DNA from 4 places in the Mesorhizobium captivum genome. Region 2 is predicted to be linked to each of the others. Evidence: riboswitches for the same ligand, from Rfam matches in the RefSeq annotation. Region 2 holds a riboswitch; each other region holds the start of a gene.

Region 1 (5,375 bases), on a different contig from region 2:
TGGATCATCTCGACCGCGCAGCAGGCGAGGCCGAAGGTCATGAACATCAGCGAGCCGCTACGCGCCCAGGTGATCAGCGCTTCAGTGGAAGTGACAAGAAAACCCTTGTCGGCCAGCTCGTTGTTGATTTCGAGGAAGAAGGGATCGTCCTCCCCCACCGGCCTGCCGGTGTTGGGGTCGATGATGCCCTTGGGCTTCGGCGCGACGAGGGTGCCTGAACTGTCGTTCAATCCCATTCCAGCGCTCCTTTTTTCCATTCATAGGCAAAGCCGATGGTCAGCACCGCGAGAAACACCATCATCGACCAGAAGCCGAGCATGCCGACCTTGGAGAAGGACACCGCCCATGGGAACAGGAAGGCAACCTCGAGATCGAAGATGATGAACAGGATCGACACCAGGTAGAAGCGGATGTCGAACTTCATGCGGGCGTCGTCGAACGAGTTGAACCCGCATTCATAGGCGGAAAGCTTTTCCGGGTCGGGATTGCGGTAGGCCACCAGGAAAGGCGCGACGATAAGCGCGAGACCAACGACCATCGCCACTGCGATGAACAGGACGATGGGCAGATACGAACTTAGGAGTGCGCTCATGCGGCGACTTTCCTTTGGCGGGCCAGTTCACTTTGATTACAGCAACGGACTCTAATGCGGAAGCGTGACAGTTTAACCCGCTGAACCGTTTTAAGGGCCCTATGCTGCGATGCGGCGAGGGTTAGCGCAGCGGTTTCGGCGAAGCAAGTCAAACGTTGTTCAAAAACCCGCCCTGGACGCCATATCGGAAGAAACTGGTCCGATCCGCTCCTGTTTGATTTCCTTCACTTTTTACTCCACTTTTCTCTCCTGACACATCTCCCGCCATTTGCCTGCTAGCATGTCTGGAATCTCCGGCTGGAAATGCCGGCAAAAGATCGGGGCAAGGATAGCTTGATGAAGGAAAAAATCTCGCTTCGCATGGCCAGGCGCATTGCGCTTGCCGCGCAGGGTTTCACGGACCCCCGCCCCGGCGGCGAGCCCAACCGCCGCCACCTCGCCCGCGTGCTCTCCCGAACCGGGCTGCTGCAGATCGATTCCGTCAGCGCGGTGGTGCGCGCCCACTACATGCCGCTTTATTCGCGTCTCGGCCCCTACCGGCTTGCGCTGCTCGACAATGCCGCGGTCACCCGCAAACGCGCGGTATTTGAATATTGGGCGCACGAGGCGTCCTTCCTTCCGGTAGAGACCTACCCTCTGATGCGCTGGCGCATGCAGCGCGCCGAGCAGGGCGAGGAGATGTATCTCGGCCTCGCCAAATGGGGCCACGAGCGCAAGGAGACGATCGACGAGATCTACCGGCAGGTCGCCGAACGCGGGCCGATCGCCGCTTCCGACATCGAAGGCCACAAGGGCAATGGCGGCTGGTGGGGCTGGAGCGAGGCCAAGCACGCCTTCGAATGGCTGTTTTGGGCCGGGCGCATCACCACCGCCTACCGGCGCGGCTTCGAGCGCTATTACGACCTGCCGGCGCGCGTTCTGCCTCAGGCGGTTCTCGATCTGCCTGTCCCGTCGGTCGAGGACGCGCATCGCGAATTGCTGCGCATTTCCGCCCGCGCCCATGGCATCGCCACCTATGGCGACCTGCGCGACTATTTCCGCCTGGCGCCGGGCGACACCAAAGACCGCATCGAGGAACTGGTCGAAACGGGCGAGCTGCTGCCGGTGAAAGTCGAAGGCTGGGACAAGACCGCCTATCTCCACAAGGACGCCCGTTTCCCGCGCCGGATCGAGGCCCGCGCCCTGCTCGCGCCGTTCGATCCCGTGGTCTTCGAACGCACCCGCACGGAAAAGCTGTTCGGCTTCCGCTACCGCATCGAGATCTACACGCCGGCAGAAAAGCGCCAATATGGCTACTATGTGCTGCCGTTCCTCCTCGGCGACCGGATCGTCGCTCGCGTCGATCTGAGGGCCGATCGCCCGGCAAGCATCTTGCGCGTCCACGCAGCCTATGCCGAGGCCGAGGCCCCGCCCGAAACGGTCGCGCAGCTCTTCGAAGAATTGAAGCAGATGCAGGCGTGGCTCGGACTGGAGCGTATCGAAGTGACGCCGGCCGGCGACCTCGGGCCGGCGCTGGTCGACATCTCGGCGTCGCACCCTGCGTTGACAGGCGCATAGCCGTAAGCCTAAATCCGAGCCAGACGGTCTTCTCCCGGCAAAGGGAGGAGCTAAGAGGGAATGCGGTGCGGGATAATTTCCTAAATCCGCGGCTGTCCCCGCAACTGTAAGCGACGAGCCTCAGCCGAAAACCACTGGGATGTTCCCGGGAAGGCGGCGCCAAGGCGATGAAGCGCGAGCCAGGAGACCTGCCGTCCGAGACTTAAAATATCCGATCGCCCGGCGGGTTTTCCGGGCAAGGAGCCTGGTTTTGGATCGCAACGGCAGTTTTCCGGCAAATATTGCGGACATTCCGTCCGAGCCCGACGACGCCTTGGCCGGTGTGACCGTTATCGTCTGCTCCTCCTGCCGCGACGAGACTGGTTCGGACGCGCATCCGCGCGCTGGCGCCCTGCTGGCCGAGGACACGCGCCGCGCTGCATCGGGCGAAAAAATCCGCATCCACACCGTCGAATGCCTTGGCAATTGCAAGCGCCGGCTCAGCGCTGCGCTTCTGCGCGACGGCTGCTGGAGCTACGTCTTCGGCGATCTGGACACGACGAGCGGCGCCGACCTCGTCGCCGGCGCAAAGCTCTTCGCAACTTCCACCGACGGCCTCATCCCCTGGCGCGGCCGGCCCGACTCCCTCAAGCGCGGCCTCGTCGCCCGCATCCCTCCCCTCGACCTCCTGAAGGACCGATCATGAACGCATCCGTTTCCCGAGTGCCCTGCACCGTCGTCACCGGCTTTCTCGGCGCCGGCAAGACGACGCTGATCCGCAACCTGCTCGAAAATGCCAAGGGCAAGCGGCTGGCGATCATCGTCAACGAGTTCGGCGATGTCGGCATCGACGGCGAGATCCTGAAAGGCTGCGGCGTCGACACCTGTCCGGAAGAAAACATCGTCGAGCTCGCCAATGGCTGCATCTGCTGCACCGTCGCCGATGACTTCGTGCCGGCGCTCGACCAGATCCTGTCGCGCACGCCGAAGGTCGACCACATCCTGATCGAGACTTCCGGCCTCGCTTTGCCGAAGCCGCTTGTCCAGGCTTTCCAGTGGCCGAGCGTGAAGAGCCGCGTGACGGTCGACGGGGTCATCGCCGTGGTCGACGGCCCGGCGCTGGCCGACGGCCGCGTCGCCTCCGACATGGACGCCCTGCAGGCGCAGCGCGCCGCCGACGACTCGCTCGACCATGACGATCCGGTCGAAGAGGTATTCGAGGACCAGATCGCCTGCGCCGACCTGATCATCCTATCGAAGAGCGATCTGATGGACACGGCCGGCGCGGCCCGCGCCAACGCCGTCATCGGCGAGCATGTGGCGCGCGCCGTGAAGGTCGTGCCGACCGCGCAGGGCAAGGTCGATCCGTCGGTGCTGCTCGGCCTCGGCCTCGCAGTCGAGGAGGATATCGAAAACCGCAAGACCCACCACGATGACGAGCTCGACCACGAGCATGACGATTTTGACTCCTTCGTCATCGATATCCCGTCGATCGCCAATCCGGATGAGCTGGCCAAGCGCGTCGCTCTCGCCGCCGAGCAGGAAAACGTGCTGCGCGTAAAAGGCTTCGTCGAGGTTGGCGGCAAGCCGATGCGGCTCCTGCTCCAGGCTGTGGGCCCACGCGTCAACCACTATTACGACCGCGCCTGGACGGCCGAGGACGAGCGCCGCTCGCGGCTCGTCGTCATTGGCCTCAAGGGGCTTAACCGCCCGGCGGTCGAGCGTATCCTCGCCGGCTAAAGGCAATCCGCACAGCGATGCATATCCTCACCACGACATCTGCTTCGCTCGACGACCTCGCCGAGCCGATCGACCTCAGGCAGACGCCTGCGGATGTTGTGGCCCTGTCCTTCACCGACAGCGACCTCGCCGGGCTGGCGGCGGCCTGGAAGGCGGACGCGGAACGCCTGCCGTCAATGCGTCTCGCGGCGCTTCGCGACCTCCGCCATCCGATGTCGGTCGACCTCTGGATCGACAGCGTTGCCCGTCATGCCAAGGTCGTTCTGGTCCGCATCCTCGGCGGCTATGACTGGTGGCGCTATGGCTGCGACCAGTTGGCGGCGATTGCCCGCGAGCGCAGCATCAAGTTGGCGCTGCTGCCGGGCGAAAGCCACGATGAGGATCAGCGCCTGATCGAAGGCTCGACCCTGCCGCGCTCCGAGCTCGACGCCCTGCTCGGCTATTTCCGCGAGGGCGGCCCGGCCAATATGAGTGCGCTGGTGCAAAGGCTGGCGCGGCTTGCGGGGTCGGATGCGGCGGTTGCGGAACCGGTGAATGTGCCGAAGGCGGGGTATTATCAGCCTAAGCGCGGCGTGGTCCCCCTCCCCCTCGAGGGGAGGGTCCGGCCGCAGGCCGGGGGTGGGGTCCTCCGCGACGCGCGCCGACGCACTGAAGAACGACCACGGAAAGAGGCGTTGAGCCCAGTCGTGCCGACCCCTCCCGGCCCTTCGGGCCACCCTCCCCTCAAGGGGGAGGGAAACGCCGCGCCCGTCATCCCGATCCTGTTTTATCGTTCGATGCTGCTCGCGGCAGACGTGGCGCCAATCGACGCACTGGTCGAAGCGTTGAGGCTGCAAGGCATAACGCCGGTGCCGATCTTCCTTTCCAGCCTCAAGGATCCGGCGTCTCTGACTTTCGTCGAGAATGCCATCGCCGCACTCAACCCGTCTGCGATCGTCACCGCCACCGCTTTCGCCTCCGGTGCAGAACCCGGCGCCGAAACCCTGTTCGACCGCGCCGGCGTACCCGTCTTCCAGGTCATCGTCGCGACGACGCGGCGCGAGGTCTGGGAAAAAAACCAGCGCGGCCTGGCGCCCGCCGATCTCGCCATGCATGTCGTGCTGCCGGAGCTCGACGGCCGCATTCTGGCCGGCGCGATTTCCTTCAAGGGCGAGGTCGAAACCGATCCGGCGCTGGCCTTCCGCGCCTTCGCCAACAGGCCGGAAGCCGACCGCGTGGCGCAGGTCGCCAAGCGCATCGCGGCGTTCGTTCGCCTGCAACAGACCGAGCGGGCCAAGCGCAACCTGGCGATCCTGATCCCCGACTACCCGAGCGCGCCCGGACGTACAGGCTATGCTGTCGGCTTGGATGTTCCGTCGAGCGTGCTCGCCATGCTGCATGACCTGAAGGAACAGGGCTATGCGGTTGAGAGGATTCCGCAATCGCCGCGTGAGTTGCTGGATGCGCTGGAGGTGGGTGGACAGGGGCTAAGCTTAGAAGACTACCTGCGCTTGTCCACGGAACTGCC
Region 2 (5,375 bases):
AGTCGTTGGAGCGCGGGTTGGTCGCCGACAGCCCAACCCACCACAGGGCCGGATGGTCGAAGAATTCTGACCGCAGATAGTATGGCGCCGCAATCACGGCCGCTGCGACGATTGCTGTCAGCAGCGCCGGCAACCGCAGGAAGGCAAGGCCGAGCAGGCTCGCCAGCGCGATCTCATGCAGGATGCCGAAGAAGATGAAGCCGTCCGGGGTGGCGATGTAGGTGACGACCGAGATGGCGATCGCCGCTACCGCGACCATGCCAAAACGCTTCCAGAAGCTCGGCCAGCGGACCTGGCGGCCATGCGCAAGGAACAGGCTGACACCGACCAGGAACAGGAAGGTCGAGGCGATGCAGCGCGCATAGAGCTTCCACCAGCCGAAGGCGGTCAGGCCGGGCGCGGTGTAGCCGAAGTTTTCGAGGTCCCAGGTGAAGTGGTAGCTCGCCATGGCGATCAGCGCGATGCCGCGCAGGATATCGATGGCGACGATGCGACTGTGCTTCGGCGCGTCCCGAACGGCTTCGCTCGTCGTCTGAAGGCTCATGATCTCGCATCCGATTCAGTCCTGCCAAACGACTATCACGGTTCGGGCGAACAACAGAGGGTGGATCGGCAGCGGCGATTCCGACGGCACGACAAGCCGCTTAAATGCATGTCAACGCCATGCACCAAAACAAAGGCCTAAAGCGCGTCGCCTGAATCCGTTTCAGCGCGACGCGCTTTAGGCCAGCGGGGGAAAGCCTTTGACCGGCTTCGCTTTTCGGCTTCTCGGAGTCGGTTTCCTGCTACTGGCTGACCGCTGGTCCGGCCAGATTTGGCGAGCGATTCACTTTTCGGAGGGCCGATGTCCACCCATGTGCGCCATCCGATCTGGCTTCCGGCGCTGCGGCCGGCAGACGCGCGCACCTTCGCCTCGCTCTACGCGGTCGAATCCTTCGCCCGCGCCACGATTTCCAGCGTCATCCCGATCCAGGCCTACGAGATCCTGCACAACGAGCAGATCGTCTCTATCCTCTACACAATCGTGTCGCTGCTCGGGCTTTCGGTGACGCTGTTCATGCCGATGCTGATCCGCCGCTTCGCCCGACGTTGGATCTATACGGCCGGCTGCCTGATGCTGGCGCTCGGTTCGGTTTTCTTTGTCACTCACACGCTGCCGGGGCAGTTGGCCGGCATGCTCTGCCGCGTCATGGGCGCGAGCGCGCTGTCGATCACGCTCAACCTCTATATCATGGACCACATCCGCAAGACCGAGTTCATGCAGGCAGAGTCGCTGCGCATGGCGTGGTCGATGTTTGCCTGGACCGGCGGGCCGACGCTCGGCATCTTTCTCTATACGCGCTTCGGCATCTATGCCGCGCATGGCGCGGTCGTGGTCTTCGCGCTGGCGCTGCTCGCGCTGTTCTGGACCTACCGGCTGGGCGACAACCCATCGATCCGCCCCGGCAAGAGCCGGCCGGCCAACCCACTCGCCAATATCGGCCGCTTCATCACGCAGCCGCGGTTGCGGCTTGCCTGGCTGATCGCCTTCGGCCGCTCCTGCTTCTGGACCACCTTCTTCGTCTATGGCCCGCTGTTCATGGTGATCACCGGCGAGGGCAAGCTTGCCGGCGGGCTGCTGGTCTCGGCCGGCAATGCGCTGTTGTTCATGGCGATCTTCTGGGGCAGGGCGGGAAAGCGCTTCGGCGGCCGGCGGACCATGACCTTCGCCTATTTCGCGATGTCGGCCATGCTGATTGCGGCGGGCGGTGTCGGCGCAGCCGCGCCGCTGCTCACCGCCGTCTTCCTGCTTTGCGGCGCGCTCTTCACCATCGCGCTCGACGCGCTGGGTTCCACCGCCTTCATGCGTTCGGTGCGCTCTTACGAAAAGGCGCAGATGGCGGCGGTCTACCGCACCTACCTCGACTTTTCCGAGCTGACGCCGCCGCTCGTCTATTCGGTGGTGCTGACCTTCTTCGGCCTCGGCTCGGTGTTCGTCACGCTCGGCATACTGGCCGCCTTTTGCGGCTTCTTCACCTGGCGCTATCTGCCGAAATCTTTTTGATCAGCGACCGGGCTGGTCTTCCGCATTGTGGCGCTTGCGCGAGAAACCTAAGCTCGGTTCGCCATCGCCAGTGGATTCGCCGGCCGCCGAAGGTGCACCGCATGCCTGCAAGAACGATGTCGCTGACCGAGGAGCTGGTCGCCCGCTGTTTTCGCGCGGTCGAGGACCCAGGGCCCGACCCTGATGCGGAGCATCTCGCGGACAGCGACTATGAAGCGATGCTGGATGTATTCGAGGCTGAGCTTCCCGCGACCGAACCGCTGTGGCTGTTCGGCTATGGCTCGCTGATCTGGAAGCCTGAAATCGAGCATGTCGAGGAGCGCGTCGCTATGGCGCGCGGCTGGCATCGCTCCTTCTGCATGAAGATGACGCGCTGGCGCGGTACCAAACAGAGTCCGGGTCTGATGATGGCGCTGGATCGTGGCGGCCAATGCAAGGGTGTTGCTTTCCGCCTGAACGGTGGCGAGCGCCGGCAGGCGCTGGACAAGCTTTTCCGCCGCGAGATGACGCTGAAGCCGACCAGCTACCACCCCCGCCTCCTGCAGCTTGCAACCGACAAAGGGTCGTTGAAAGCGCTCGCCTTCGTCATCAATCGCAAGGGCACGACCTATGCCGGCCCGCTCGGCGAAGAGGAGGTGGTCGAAAGGCTGGCGACGTCCTGCGGCCATTGGGGTTCGGGCGCCGACTATCTCTACAACACCGTCAAGAATCTCGAAGCGCGCGGCATCCACGACGCCCATTTGTGGCGATTGCAGCAGCTTGTCGCTGAAAGGATTGCCGGCTCCTAGCACGCCACTGCGTGCCGCAATCGCGCTCTGAGGTGGCGGAATTTGGTTTGCCGGGCGCGTCGATTCTGCCTATAGTCGCCGATGTCGTCGGTTCCGTTTTTGGAGCCAAGAGGGAATGCGGTGAGGGTGGACTTTTTTGCCCAAAGCCGTGGCTGCCCCCGCAACTGTGTGCGGTAGTCCTCTCCATAAACCACTGAGGATTTTTCCTCGGGAAGGTGGGGAAGGGCGCGGATCCGCGAGCCAGGAGACCTGCCGGCGACGGGAAAGTTGACTTCGATGCCCTCGGGTGGAGGGCGAAAGGACAAGACATGAATACCGCTTCCGTCTCTCTCGGCGCCTCCGTCTCCTCGCAGTCGCGCATCATGCAGTTGGCCTTGGCCGCGCTGCTCGGCATTTTCGTCGTCGGTTTTGTCGGCTTCTCGCATATCGATGCGGTCCACAACGCTGCCCATGACTATCGCCACTCGATGGCTTTTCCCTGCCACTAAGCTAGGTCCGACATCATGAACCTGTTTCGCAACGTCGTGTTCATCGCGGCGATCGCGGGGCTCGTGGCGGGCATCGTGCTCGCCTGCATGCAGGCCTACGCGACTGTGCCGCTGATCCTCAAGGCGGAAGTCTATGAAAAGGCGGGTGACGGCCATCACCATGACCATGCCGCGACCTCAGACAACTATGCGATGAGCTCGGCTGCTCCGGCGGACAATACGATGAGCAGCGCTGCTCCGGCGCCGACGGAAGCGGCGGCTCCGGCCGAGGACGAGGACTGGGCGCCGGCCGACGGCTTCGAGCGCTTCGCCTTCAACGTCGTCGCCAACGTCGTCACGGGCATAGGCTTCGCGCTAATCCTGGTCGCGGTCTCCGAATTTGCCGGCGGTATCGGCAACTGGCGCCAGGGCGTGTTCTGGGGCCTCGCCGGCTTTGCCGTGTTCACGCTGGCGCCCGGGCTCGGCCTGCCGCCCGAACTGCCGGCAATGCCGGCGGCCGAGCTGCTGCCGCGCCAGATCTGGTGGGTGTCGACAGTGGCGGCAACCGCGATCGGTCTCGGATTGATCGCCTTCCGCAAGTCGCCGCTGGCGATCCTAGCGGTCGTGCTGATCGTTGCGCCGCATATCGTCGGCGCGCCGCAGCCCGACAGCTTCGAGACGGCAATTCCGGAAGGGCTGCATCATCAGTTCGTGGTGGCGGTGACGGTCACCGACCTGGTGTTCTGGCTGGTGCTGGGTGCCGTCGTCGGCGTGGTGCGCGGCCGCTTCACCGGCACGGCGACCAGCCTGCGCGACAGCTTTGCCTGATCGTGCCAAGGGTCGTCTGACCCTCATCATCGGCGGTGCGCGCTCCGGAAAGAGCGCGCATGCCGAAACCCTGGCGACGGCAGGCCCGTCGCCCTGGACCTATATAGCCACAGCGCAGGCCTATGACGACGAGATGCGCGAGCGCATCGCGCTGCATTGCTCGCGTCGCGGCGAAGGCTGGGTCACCGTCGATGCGCCACTCGATCTGGTCGCCGCGATCGAGGCCTTGCCCGAGCACCAGCCGGTGCTGATCGATTGCCTGACATTGTGGCTGACCAATCATGTGCTGGCGGAGCATGACATCGAGGCCGAATGCCGGCGGCTCACGGATATCCTGTCGCGCCCGCGCGGGCCCTGGTTCGTGGTGTCGAACGAAGTCGGGCTCGGCATCGTGCCGGACAATGCGCTGGCGCGCCGGTTCCGTGACGCGGCAGGCCGGCTCAACCAGCAGGTCGCGGCCGTCGCCGACAGCGTGTTGATGATGGTGGCGGGGCTGCCGCTCAAGGTGAAGTGACATGGCTGACGACAACTCCAGCGAAGACAGGGACGCCGAACGCCATCGCGTCAAGATGGCCAAGCGCAAGGCGGTGCAGGATGCCGAGGTGGCGGGCAAGACGATCGAGAAGGGCCTGCTGATCGTCAACACGGGGCCGGGCAAGGGCAAGACCACGGCTGCATTCGGGCTTGCGCTGAGGATGCTCGGCTATGGCAAGCGCATTGGCGTCGTCCAGTTCATCAAGGGCAAATGGCATACCGGCGAGAAGGACGCCTTTGCCGCTTTCGGCGACCGCGTCGTCTGGCATGCGATGGGCGAGGGCTTTACCTGGGAGACGCAGGACCTCAAGCGCGATATCGCCGCCGCCGAAGCCGCCTGGGCCAAGGCGCTCGAGTTGATGGCCGACCCGTCGATCAGCCTCGTGGTGCTCGACGAGCTCAACATCGCGCTGCGCTACGACTATCTCGACCTTGAAAAGGTGGTCGCGGCGCTAAAGGCCCGCCGCGAGGGCCTGCACGTCATCGTTACCGGCCGCAATGCCAAGCCGCTGCTCGTCGAGGCAGCCGACCTCGTCACCGAGATGGGTCTGACCAAGCACCACTTCTCTGCGGGCGTTAAGGCGCAGCAGGGGATCGAATTCTAAGGCGCGTTAGCCGGCAATCAGGATGGTCAGGTAGATCACGATCGCCGACAAGATGCCAAACAGGCCGATCAGCAGTCCGTCGGCGACGCGGTAGAGCTTCAGCGCTTGC
Region 3 (5,375 bases), on a different contig from region 2:
TCTTTTACTATTGGATGCACCGCGCTCAGCATGCTGTTCCATTCCTCTGGCGGCTTCACGCTACGCACCATTCGATCCGCGAATTGACGGCATGGAATTGCAATCATCACATCTCTGAACCCCTCGTTTACGCAGCGCTGGTAGCACTGCCACTCGCTCTGATTCATTTTGAATCTGGCGTGGTGCCCATCGTTGCCATGACGCTGATTACGTTCCAGGCCCATCTTTCGCACTCCAGTACCCGCATCAATCTTGGGCCGCTTCGATACATCATTGGCGACAACAAATTCCACCGCATCCACCACTCGATGGAAGCGCATCACCGGCACCGAAACTATGGGTTTTTCACAACCCTTTGGGATACGGTTTTTCTAACGGCATACTGGCCAAAAAAGAATGAGTGGCCGGAGGTTGGCATGCGAAACCAGCCCGAGCCGCTGACCGTGCGGGATTACATTATGTTCCCATTTGATCGACGTCGCTGGCGTAAACCCAAGGTCGGAAATGCTGTGGAGGCCAGGGATTAGACGACTGAAGGCTTACGCCTCAATCTGACTGTCGAGGCCAGAAAGCCATCGATGGTGCATATCTGGAATATCCCACAGACGCCCGACGAGCCTCCGCCTAACAAGGACTGTTGCGCCTGAGCGGCAGCAGAGTAGGGAATTTTCCTATCGCGCTGCCGCGTTGGCGAGATTGACCGGAAATGGACGCGCCGGCGCTGCACCGTCAAGCCAGCAATTCCTCTCGGGCCTCGCGCTCTGTCTAACGGAGCAAGGGTGAGCACCTGTTATCTGCTTCACGACACGGTTAATCAACTGAGACCAGTCAGACGGCGGAGTGCAAACCGGTCAAATAGCCGTTTTGCACCGCCCTGTGGCGCGGCACCATCAGCGCGCTACCACCTCGGATCGTCTCCGGCATAGCGTTGCGTTTCGGTTGAGCGTTGTAACAGCTCCTTCCAGAAAATTCACAGAGGCTTTGCAACACCAAATCGCTAAAAATGGTAGGACTCCCAAAGGCTGTTTGAGGTCAGCGAGGTCAAGCCGGGTGCATGTATTTCCGGTCACAAAGCCGCGACCTATGAGCACTTCGGGTGCGAAGAGCCTGAGTCTACCTGGGATAGGCTGGCACTTACGGCGTGCGATGCAATGGTCGCAGCGCCGCGAGACTCGTGCCGAGTAGATTGGCATGCGGAAAGCCCATCCCAACTGATCTCGCCCGGCCGGCGTGGCAAAAAGCCGGCAGTCGTTGGAGATATCGATGCCGGAATACGACGTGCTTTGCATCGGCAATGCTATTGTCGATATCATCGCGCAGTGCGACGAGGCCTTCCTCGAAACCAACGGCATCATCAAGGGGGCGATGAACCTCATCGACACCCGGCGCGCCGAACTGCTCTACAGCCGCATGGGGCCGGCGATCGAGGCTTCCGGCGGCAGCGCCGGCAACACGGCGGCGGGCGTGGCGAGCTTTGGCGGCCGCGCCGCCTTCTTCGGCAAGGTGTCGAACGACGCGCTCGGCGACATCTACACGCACGACATCCATGCCCAGGGTGTGGCCTTCGACACCAGGCCGCTCCATGGCGAGCCGCCGACGGCGCGCTCGATGATCTTCGTCACGCCGGACGGCGAGCGTTCGATGAACACCTATCTCGGCGCCTGCATCGAACTCGGGCCGGAGGACGTCGAGGCCGACAAGGCCGCCGGCGCCAAGGTCACCTATTTCGAAGGCTATCTGTGGGATCCGCCGCGCGCCAAGGAAGCGATCCGGCAGACCGCGCGGCTCGCGCATGCCGCCGGCAGGGAAGTGTCGATGACGCTGTCGGATTCCTTCTGCGTCGACCGCTACCGCGACGAGTTCCTGGATCTGATGCGTTCGGGCACCGTCGACATCGTCTTTGCCAACAGCCACGAGATCAAATCGCTTTACCAGACCGCTTCCTTCGATGAAGCGCTCGCCGCCATCCGCAAGGATTGCAGAATAGCCGCCGTCACCCGCTCGGAAAAAGGCTCGGTGATCGTGCGCGGCGACGAGACCGTCACCATCGAGGCAACGAAGATCAAGGAGCTGGTCGACACGACCGGCGCCGGCGACCTCTACGCGGCCGGCTTCCTCTACGGCTATACGAGCGGCCGCAGCCTTCAGGACTGCGGCCATCTCGGCTCGCTGGCGGCCGGGCTGGTGATTCAGCAGATTGGCCCGCGGCCGCGCCAGAACTTGCGCCGCGAGGCCGAACAGGCAGGGCTGCTGTAGGGGCGGTCCAAGGACTAGCTTCCTTCCTCCTAGTGAAATCTGTTTAGGAAAGCGCGGGCAAATCAAAATGTCGCATGTGCATCCCGTTGAGGGCGGTTTTCCCCTTGGCGCTTCTGGTCTAGTTGCCGGAACTCGGAAACGGGTTGGCGCCACTTACCGGTGGCAGTTTCAGGTGATCTTGATATCAGTCGGCGCGCGGACGCCCACATTCGCGTACTGCAGCATGCGACTAGCCTCGCAGTTCTGCTGGCGCGCCACCCTGCCTCGCGCCCCAATCGGTCCGACCAAAGGCCCGGCTCACAACTCTTGCGCAGCCGGGCCGAACGGCCGAGCCGCCGTCTGGCACGGTTCTGCACAGCGCCCTTTGTCAATTTGGCCCTGTCACCTGCAGCGGCCAAAGTCTGGCTTCATGTAGCCAATCTCACTTACCGCGTGCCGAAACGATCGAAAAGTTCGTCCTCTACGCGACTTGGAAATCACCCCGAAAGTACAAAGTGCGTTCACATAATGACATAAACATTTCTTTATGCGATATTGACAAAAGAGCTGACTGCTGTGATTGTGTCCAAGCCATGGTTCTCCGTACGGCGCTGCCGCAGCGGAGCTAAGAGGGAAGCCGGTGAGATGCCGGCGCTGCCCCCGCAACTGTTAGAGGCGAGCCGACCCCACTCATGTCACTGAGGCGAACAGCCTCGGGAAGACGGGTAGAGGCTATGACCCCCGAGCCAGGAGACCTGCCACGGCGAACTATTGTCCACGGGCGGGGTGTCTCGGTGGCCGCTGCAGCCCGGCGTTCGTACCGGCCTACTGGCGCCTTCGTTGTCCCCCACGCCCCAACCATCGGGGTATCGCATGACTCTCTCTCAACAAATTCCTGTAGCAACGCTTGGTGTGCCGCGTATCGGTCGCAGGCGAGAATTGAAATTCGCGCTTGAAAGCTATTGGTCCGGAAAATCATGCGCTGCCGAGCTTCTCGCGACGGCAAAGGCGCTGCGTGCCGCGAGCTGGGAGGAGCAGCGCGATCGCGGTGTGTCGAAAATCCCGTCGAACGACTTCTCGCTCTACGACCATGTACTCGACACCGCCGCCATTGTCGGCGCCGTGCCGTCCCGCTACGCATGGAATGGCGGCGAGGTCCCACTCGACATCTATTTCGCCATGGCCCGCGGCAACCAAGGTCAGACGGGCAATCGCGACTCTGGTCGGGAGCCTGCGGCTAGCCCTGCCCTAACCGCGATGGAAATGACCAAATGGTTCGACACCAACTATCATTACATTGTGCCGGAACTTGACGACGATCAGGCGTTCACACTCTCGTCGACCAAACCGGTTGATTACTTCCTCGAGGCTAAAGCCTTGGGCATTCATACACGCCCGGTCATGCTTGGACCGGTCACTTTTCTCAAGCTGGCGAAGTCACCTGTCGAAGGTTTCAATCCCCTCGCGCTCCTGCCGCGACTTCTGCCCGTCTACGAGCAACTCCTGCGGAGGTTGAAATTCTCGGGAGCCGATTGGATGCAGATCGATGAACCAGCGCTTGTGCTCGACCTAAACCCGAACGAACGAGCCGCACTTGAATTTGCCTATGGGCAGCTGTCGAAGGCCGCGCCCGAGCTGAAGATCATGCTGGCTACCTATTTCGGGCCGCTGGGGGACAATCTCGAGACGGCGATATCGCTGCCTGTGGCGGGCCTGCATCTTGATCTCTCGCGTGCTCCCGAACAGTTGGAGATGGCTGGTCGGCTCGCGCCTAAGGATCTGGTATTATCGCTTGGCTTGATCAATGGCCGCAACGTCTGGCGCGCGAACCTCACTGCCATTCTCGACCGCATCAAGCCGATCGTCGCGGGCTGGCCCTTGGATCGAGTCGAGATCGCGCCTTCGTGCTCGATGCTGCATGTGCCGATAGACTTGCGTATGGAGACGGTACTGGATGCGAACATCAGGTCCTGGCTCGCGTTCGCGGCCCAGAAGACCGACGAACTGGTCATCCTGGCTCGGGCCTTGTCCCAAGGTAGAGATGCCGTGGCTGGTGAGTTGAAAGCCTCTGACGAGGCTGCCGCGACTCGCGCAACATCCACGAAGGTCCATGACCCGCTCGTTGAAGGGCGGATCGCCGACATCAACGGTGCTATGAAGCAACGAAAGAGCGCATTTGCCGAGCGTTCCAGGGTCCAGGCCCGCACGCTCGGCCTGCCGCCGTTCCCGACGACGACCATTGGATCCTTTCCGCAGACGCCTCAGGTGCGCAAGGCGCGTTCCGCTCACGCGAAGGGCCAGCTCAGCTATGTCGATTACGAAACCTTTCTGAAGAAGGAGATCGAGGCTGCGATTCGCTTGCAGGAGGAGATCGGGCTGGACGTGCTGGTGCATGGGGAGTTCGAACGAAACGACATGGTACAGCATTTCGGCGAGCAACTTTCCGGCTTCGCCTTCACCGAACATGCCTGGGTGCAGAGTTATGGGTCGCGCTACGTGCGTCCCCCCATCATCTTCGGCGACGTATCGCGCGCCAATCCGATGACGGTGCGCTGGTGGCAATTCGCCCAGTCGCTTACGCAAAAGCCTGTCAAGGGAATGCTTACAGGCCCAGTGACCATTCTCAATTGGTCTTTTGTTCGCGACGACGTACCCCGCTCCGAGGTCTGCCGCCAGATCGCGCTCGCTATTCGCGATGAAGTGACGGACCTCGAAAGATCCGGCGCAAGGATGATCCAGATCGACGAGGCCGCGTTTCGCGAAGGCTTGCCGCTGCGCAAGTGCGACTGGAAGGTCTATCTTGACTGGTCGGTCGAATGCTTCCGGATCGCTTCAACAGGTGTAAAGGACTCGACTCAGATCCATACCCACATGTGCTATTCGGAGTTCAACGAGATCATCGACGCGATCGCTGAGCTGGACGCGGATGTAATTTCGATTGAGACATCTCGCTCGGCAATGGAACTGTTGGACGTCTTTACGAGCTCTAAATATCCGAACGAAATCGGTCCCGGAGTCTATGACATCCACTCACCGCGCGTTCCTGAAGTCGCCGAGATTTCGGCCCTCCTCATGCTTGCTCGCGAGCGCTTGTCTGATGGTCAACTTTGGGTAAACCCCGACTGCGGCCTCAAAACTCG
Region 4 (5,375 bases), on a different contig from region 2:
TGACGATGAGGCGGGCATTGAGCGCGCCGGCATTGTTCATCGCCTCATAGGCCATGCCGGCGGACATGGCGCCGTCGCCGATGACGGCGATGACGTTGTTGCGGCCGCCCGAGAGGTCGCGGCCCATGGCCATGCCGAGGCCGGCGGAAATCGAGGTCGAGGAATGCGCCGCGCCGAAGGGGTCGTATTCGCTCTCGGCTCTCCGGGTGAAGCCGGAGAGGCCGCCCTCCTGGCGAAGCGTGCGGATGCGGTCGCGGCGGCCGGTCAGGATCTTGTGCGGATAGGCCTGATGGCCGACATCCCAGATCAGCCGGTCCTGCGGCGTGTTGAAGACGTAGTGCAGGGCGACCGTCAGCTCGACCACGCCCAGCCCGGCGCCAAGATGGCCGCCCGTATGCGACACGGCATCGATCAACTCGGTGCGCAGTTCGCTCGCCAGCTGCGGCAGCTCGCTTTCCTCGAGCGCCCGCAAATCCGCAGGAATGCGGACCTTGTCGAGGAGCGGCGTGTCAGGCTTCGGGTTCACTTTGGGACGGCCTGTTAACTTAACCTTGGGTTAACCTTCAAATATGCGCTTTGATATACGCGAGATAGGCTGACGGCGCATCAATGTAAATGCGTGTCAGTGACGCGGTCCGCGCAGGATGTCCATCCTGCTCTAACCTTCCGGCAGCGGAATGAATTCTTCCTCATCGCCAGGAACGATATCGAAGCGGCCCGTCTTCCATTCTTCTTTGGCCTGCTCGATGCGTTCCTTCGAGGAGGAAACGAAATTCCACCAGATATAACGCTTGGAACCCAGCGACGCTCCGCCGAACAGCATGAAATGCGCGCCGCGCTCGGACGAGACGACGATTTCCTCGCCCGGTTTGAACACCAGAAGCCGCTCAGCCGGAAAACGATCTCCGGCGATCGAAACCTCGCCTTCCAGCGTGTAGATGGCGCGTTCCTCGGCATCGGCGGGGATTTTCACGCTTGCGCCAGCCGCCAGCCGCAGATCGGCATAAAGCGTCTCCGAGGCGGTCGCGACCGGCGAGCGCAGCCCGGAAAATTCGCCGATGACGACGCGGCCGCTGACGCCTTCGGCATCGATCGCGGGCAGACGGATCACCGATGTGTTCGCGAATACCGGGGCGATCTCTTCCTGGCTATCCGGCAGCGCCAGCCAGGTTTGCAGGCCGGAGATCGACATCGGCGCGCCGCGCAACTCCTCCGGCGTGCGCTCGGAATGGACGATGCCGCGGCCGGCGGTCATCAGGTTCACGTCACCGGGCGCGATCACCATTTCGGTGCCGAGCGAATCGCGATGCCTGATCTTGCCGTCGAACAGATAGGTGACGGTGGAAAGCCCGATATGCGGATGCGGGCGCACGTCGATCGCATGGCCGGCGCGCAGGATCGCCGGCCCCATGCGATCGAAGAAGATGAACGGTCCGACCAGCCTGCGTTTTGCGGTCGGCAAGGCGCGGCGGACCTCGAAGCCGCCAATGTCCTTGGCGTTGGGGATGACCATCAATTCGATCTGATCGCAGGCGAAGACATCGCCGGCCTCAGGATCGTTGCCCGGAAAGAAGCTCATGTCACGACCTCAGGCGAAGCGGAGCGCGGACCTGGCTTTCGCCTTGGCGGCCTCTTCCTCGCGGTTGCGCGGATTCTGCGTCGTCTCAAGCGAATCGAGCAGCTCGCGCGCGGCGGCGGCGATCGCCTCGACGGCATGGTGGAAGGCATGCTCGTTGCGCTTGGACGGCTTGGTGGAGCCGCTCAGCTTGCGCACGAACTGCAGGGCCGCGTCATGGACCTCGTCGTCGGTCGCCGGCGGCTCGAAGTTGAACAGGGTCTTGATGTTTCGGCACATGCTTGAACTCCTTACCTGCTTTTCTTCCCTAACCGGTCTGAGATTATGCACCGAGGTGTGTTGAGATTCAGGTCAGCCCGCGCCGAAAATGGTGGCTTCCGAGAACCGGAGTGGAGCGTACTTGTAATACGTGAGCACCGAAAGCGCAGGAGACCGCCATTTGCAGGCCGGCCTCACCTGAATATCAATATGCCTCACTCGGCGTCCAGCGGCTCCGTTCCTACCGGCTTGCCGTCGCGCGACAGCCTGATCTTCTCGACCTTGTCCTCGGCCGCCTTCAGCAGCCGGTCGCAATGCGCCTTCAGCGCCTCGCCGCGTTCATAGATGCGGATCGACTGGTCGAGCGGCACATCGCCGCGCTCCAGATCATCGACGATCTTCTCCAGCGCGTCGAGCGCCTGTTCGAAGCTCATCGCCTTGACGTCCTGGTTAGCTTCATCAGCCATAATTCATCCCTTCATCAGCCGCCCGACATGGGCGGCGACCGAAAATGCCAGTCCCTGCAGATCGTAGCCGCCCTCCAGCAGGCTGACGAGCCGGTTGGCGCTGTGGCGCCCGGCGCGGTCCATCAGCTGGCCGGTCGCCCAATCGAAATCATCCTCGGTCAGGTTGATCTCGGCCAGCGGATCGCGATGGTGTGCATCGAACCCGGCGGAAATGATGATCAGGTCGGGGGCGAACGCATCGACGGAGGGCAGCACGCGCGACAGGAAGGCGTCGCGAAACGTCTCGCTGCCGGTGCTCGGCGCGAGCGGCGCGTTGACGATGTTGCCGGCGCCGGTTTCGCTCTTGGCGCCGGTGCCGGGATAAAGCGGCATCTGGTGGGTCGAGCAATAGAGGACCGACGGATCGTCCCAGAAAATGTCCTGGGTACCGTTGCCGTGATGCACGTCCCAGTCGACGATGGCGACGCGTTCGGCCTGATGCTTCTTCTGCGCATGGCGGGCGGCGATCGCCGCGGTATTGAACAGGCAAAAGCCCATGGCGGTCGTCTTTTCGGCATGGTGGCCGGGCGGGCGGGCGGCAACGAACACATTGGCGGCGCGGCCTTCGAAGACATCGTCTATCGCAGCATTGGCGGCGCCGATCGCCGTCACCGCGGCCTGCCAGCTCTTCGGGCTGGCGCTGGTGTCGGCATCGATCGAAACGATGCCGCTCGCGGGGATGGCCGCACGCACGCGGGCAACAAAATCCACCGGGTGCGCATATAGGATCGTCGCCTCGTCGCCTTCCGGCGCCTTGACGCGGTCGAGCGCCGCAAAAGCCTCGTCATCCAGCACGCGCTCGATGGCGCGCAAACGGTCCGGCCGCTCAGGGTGGCCGGGCGGCGTGAGGTGTTCCAGGAATACCGGATGGGTGTAGAGACGGGTGGTCATGGCGCCTAATCTAGGCATGCGTAGCCCGGATGACCATGTTTGAGCGCCGAATGGCTGGGGAAAATCGCGTCTTGATTTGTCGCCGATGGCATTGGCGCGGCTGAAGCTTCGCGATAGAGTCGCGCCGCTGCCTGGTGCCCGCAACGCGGGAGAATCGGGAACACGGTTGAACTCCGTGGCGTGCCCAACGCTGTGAGGGGGACCGCGCCGGCAACGCCACTGTCTTGGACGGGAAGGCGCCGGACGCGGGATGATCCCGAGCCAGAAGACCGGCCCGGCAGACATGGTCTTCCGCTTGGTCAGGCGGAGGACTGCTTATCGCCAAGGGGAAAAGCGATGCAGGCACAAACGGCCGCCACCGGCGGCGATGACTTTGACCAATTGGCGCGCGACGCGGTCTACCGGGCCATGTTTACCCGACGCGACGTGCGCAGCCATTTCGTCTCGGACGATCTCGACGATTTCGTGCTGGCGCGGCTGCTGACCGCCGCCCATCACGCGCCGTCGGTCGGCTATATGCAGCCGTGGAACTTCATCGTCATCCGCGATTCCGAGCGGCGGCGGCAGGTGCGCGACCTGTTCCTTGCCGCGCGTGAGTTGGAATTGCCGGCGATCGAGGCGGAACGGCAGGCGCTCTACCGCAAGCTGAAGCTCGAAGGCATCTGCGAAAGCGCGCTCAACCTCTGCGTCACCTGCGACCGGCAGCGCTCGAAGAACTCGCCGCTGGGACGCTGGCACAATCCGGAAATGGACCTCTACAGCACCGTCTGCGCGGTGCAGAATTTCTGGCTGGCCGCGCGGGCCGAGAGCGTCGGCGTCGGCTGGGTGAGCATCATCGAGACGGAGGCGTTGAAGCGGCTTTTGTCGATCCCCGAGCATGTCACGCCGATCGCCTATCTTTGCGTCGGCCGCGTCTCGGAATTCGCGCCGCGGCCGGATCTCGAAGCGCATGGCTGGGGCCGGCGCCTGTCGCTGCCCGAGCTGGTGATGAGCGAGACCTTTTGCGGCGCCGGCGAGGCGCCGCTCAAATCGGCTATTGCCAACCTCGGAGAACGACCGAAGCCGTGATCAAGCGGCCTTCGTGGTAGGGGCTGCCAGTCAAGCAGCCCGGGGCGCATCCCAGCGCGATCCGCCGAAGGAGCCAAGCGCCTTGTCGCGGAGTTCCCTGAATTTCGAGGAAGTCTCGGCCAGGCGCCGGTCCCATTCCGGATTGGGCACCTGGCCCTCGATGGTGTCGAAATAGACTTGCATCAGCGAAGCGATGGCGAAAGGTTCGATGAAGGCAGCCTTGAAGGCCCAGGCAAAGACGATGGCCAGCACGAAGGCCCAGCCGGCGAGCTGCCCCGGCATGACCCAGAGGATGGCGGCTGCAGGCGCCAGCATAGCCAAGAAGATGACGAAGGACACGCCCCACATGATCACCGCCAGCCAGACGGCGTTCTTGACCATGTGCTTGCCGTTCTGCGCGTAGAGCACGACGCCTTGCCTGGCGGTCTCGAAAGGCGAGTTGGAATTGATGCGGATGTTGTACCCGAGGATGATCTCGTCGACATAGGTCAGCGACAGGCGGATCACGGTGTCGATGAAGCTGACGAGGCCGCTCAAGCCCGGAACGGGCAGGAAGGCGGCGATGCCGCCGAGCAGTCCGGTGACGGCGCGGATGGCGCCCTTGACCAGTTGGTCGACGACGAAAAGGATATTGGCCTCGGCGAAACGCTGGGTGACAACCTCCTTCGCATAGGCGATCTGGTTCTGGCCGTCGGGAACGTCGTGGCCGTCGATCAGATGGACCATGACGGCGATGTGGCCGGCCTTGAGCACATAGAGGATGTATTCGCGGATCCAGTAGACGGCGATCGAGACGACGCCGAAGCCGACGACGCCGCCCCACAAGGCAAACGACATCGGCCCGTCAGGATCGGTCGAGATGTGTCCGACGCCATAGCCAACGCTGGCGCCGGTGCCGGTCGCCATGATGTAAGCGAGCGTGATGCCGAAATAGACGATCATACGAAAGACGATGAACGGCCATGTCCGCATCATGATGGACACCGACCGGCCGATGCTGAAGTCCCACATGGCCCCGACTCCCCGCCTCAGAGAATGGCCGGGAAGGATGCGCTCACCCCTGCCATTGTCAATGT

The links. A riboswitch is a leader RNA that binds a small molecule or an ion and turns the genes downstream of it on or off. The one in region 2 is predicted to bind cobalamin.
Region 1: another riboswitch for cobalamin. It lies ahead of RFM40_RS17020 (DUF1636 family protein); the one in region 2 lies ahead of RFM40_RS32200 (CbtB domain-containing protein).
Region 3: another riboswitch for cobalamin. It lies ahead of metE (5-methyltetrahydropteroyltriglutamate--homocysteine S-methyltransferase); the one in region 2 lies ahead of RFM40_RS32200 (CbtB domain-containing protein).
Region 4: another riboswitch for cobalamin. It lies ahead of bluB (5,6-dimethylbenzimidazole synthase); the one in region 2 lies ahead of RFM40_RS32200 (CbtB domain-containing protein).

The regions. Positions count from the first base shown of each region.
Region 1 covers NZ_JAVIJB010000018.1:95,744-101,118, reverse strand. Annotated here, with positions in the region: gene RFM40_RS17035 (NuoB/complex I 20 kDa subunit family protein) at 1-236, opposite strand, end outside; gene RFM40_RS17030 (NADH-quinone oxidoreductase subunit A) at 227-592, opposite strand; gene RFM40_RS17025 (winged helix-turn-helix domain-containing protein) at 929-2,149, shown strand; cobalamin riboswitch at 2,157-2,359, shown strand; gene RFM40_RS17020 (DUF1636 family protein) at 2,400-2,834, shown strand; gene cobW (cobalamin biosynthesis protein CobW) at 2,831-3,868, shown strand; gene RFM40_RS17010 (cobaltochelatase subunit CobN) at 3,886-5,375, shown strand, end outside.
Region 2 covers NZ_JAVIJB010000070.1:4,416-9,790, forward strand. Annotated here, with positions in the region: gene RFM40_RS32185 (heparan-alpha-glucosaminide N-acetyltransferase) at 1-544, opposite strand, end outside; gene RFM40_RS32190 (MFS transporter) at 845-2,044, shown strand; gene RFM40_RS32195 (gamma-glutamylcyclotransferase) at 2,146-2,832, shown strand; cobalamin riboswitch at 2,904-3,103, shown strand; gene RFM40_RS32200 (CbtB domain-containing protein) at 3,141-3,320, shown strand; gene RFM40_RS32205 (CbtA family protein) at 3,336-4,127, shown strand; gene cobU (bifunctional adenosylcobinamide kinase/adenosylcobinamide-phosphate guanylyltransferase) at 4,120-4,641, shown strand; gene cobO (cob(I)yrinic acid a,c-diamide adenosyltransferase) at 4,643-5,266, shown strand; gene cbiB (adenosylcobinamide-phosphate synthase CbiB) at 5,273-5,375, opposite strand, start outside.
Region 3 covers NZ_JAVIJB010000062.1:18,803-24,177, reverse strand. Annotated here, with positions in the region: gene RFM40_RS31270 (sterol desaturase family protein) at 1-527, shown strand, start outside; gene RFM40_RS31265 (adenosine kinase) at 1,264-2,256, shown strand; cobalamin riboswitch at 2,813-3,012, shown strand; gene metE (5-methyltetrahydropteroyltriglutamate--homocysteine S-methyltransferase) at 3,109-5,375, shown strand, end outside.
Region 4 covers NZ_JAVIJB010000030.1:45,966-51,340, forward strand. Annotated here, with positions in the region: gene dxs (1-deoxy-D-xylulose-5-phosphate synthase) at 1-526, opposite strand, end outside; gene RFM40_RS23375 (pirin family protein) at 659-1,579, opposite strand; gene RFM40_RS23380 (DUF2277 domain-containing protein) at 1,589-1,855, opposite strand; gene RFM40_RS23385 (exodeoxyribonuclease VII small subunit) at 2,050-2,301, opposite strand; gene RFM40_RS23390 (histone deacetylase family protein) at 2,305-3,231, opposite strand; cobalamin riboswitch at 3,346-3,524, shown strand; gene bluB (5,6-dimethylbenzimidazole synthase) at 3,568-4,299, shown strand; gene RFM40_RS23400 (hypothetical protein) at 4,330-5,310, opposite strand.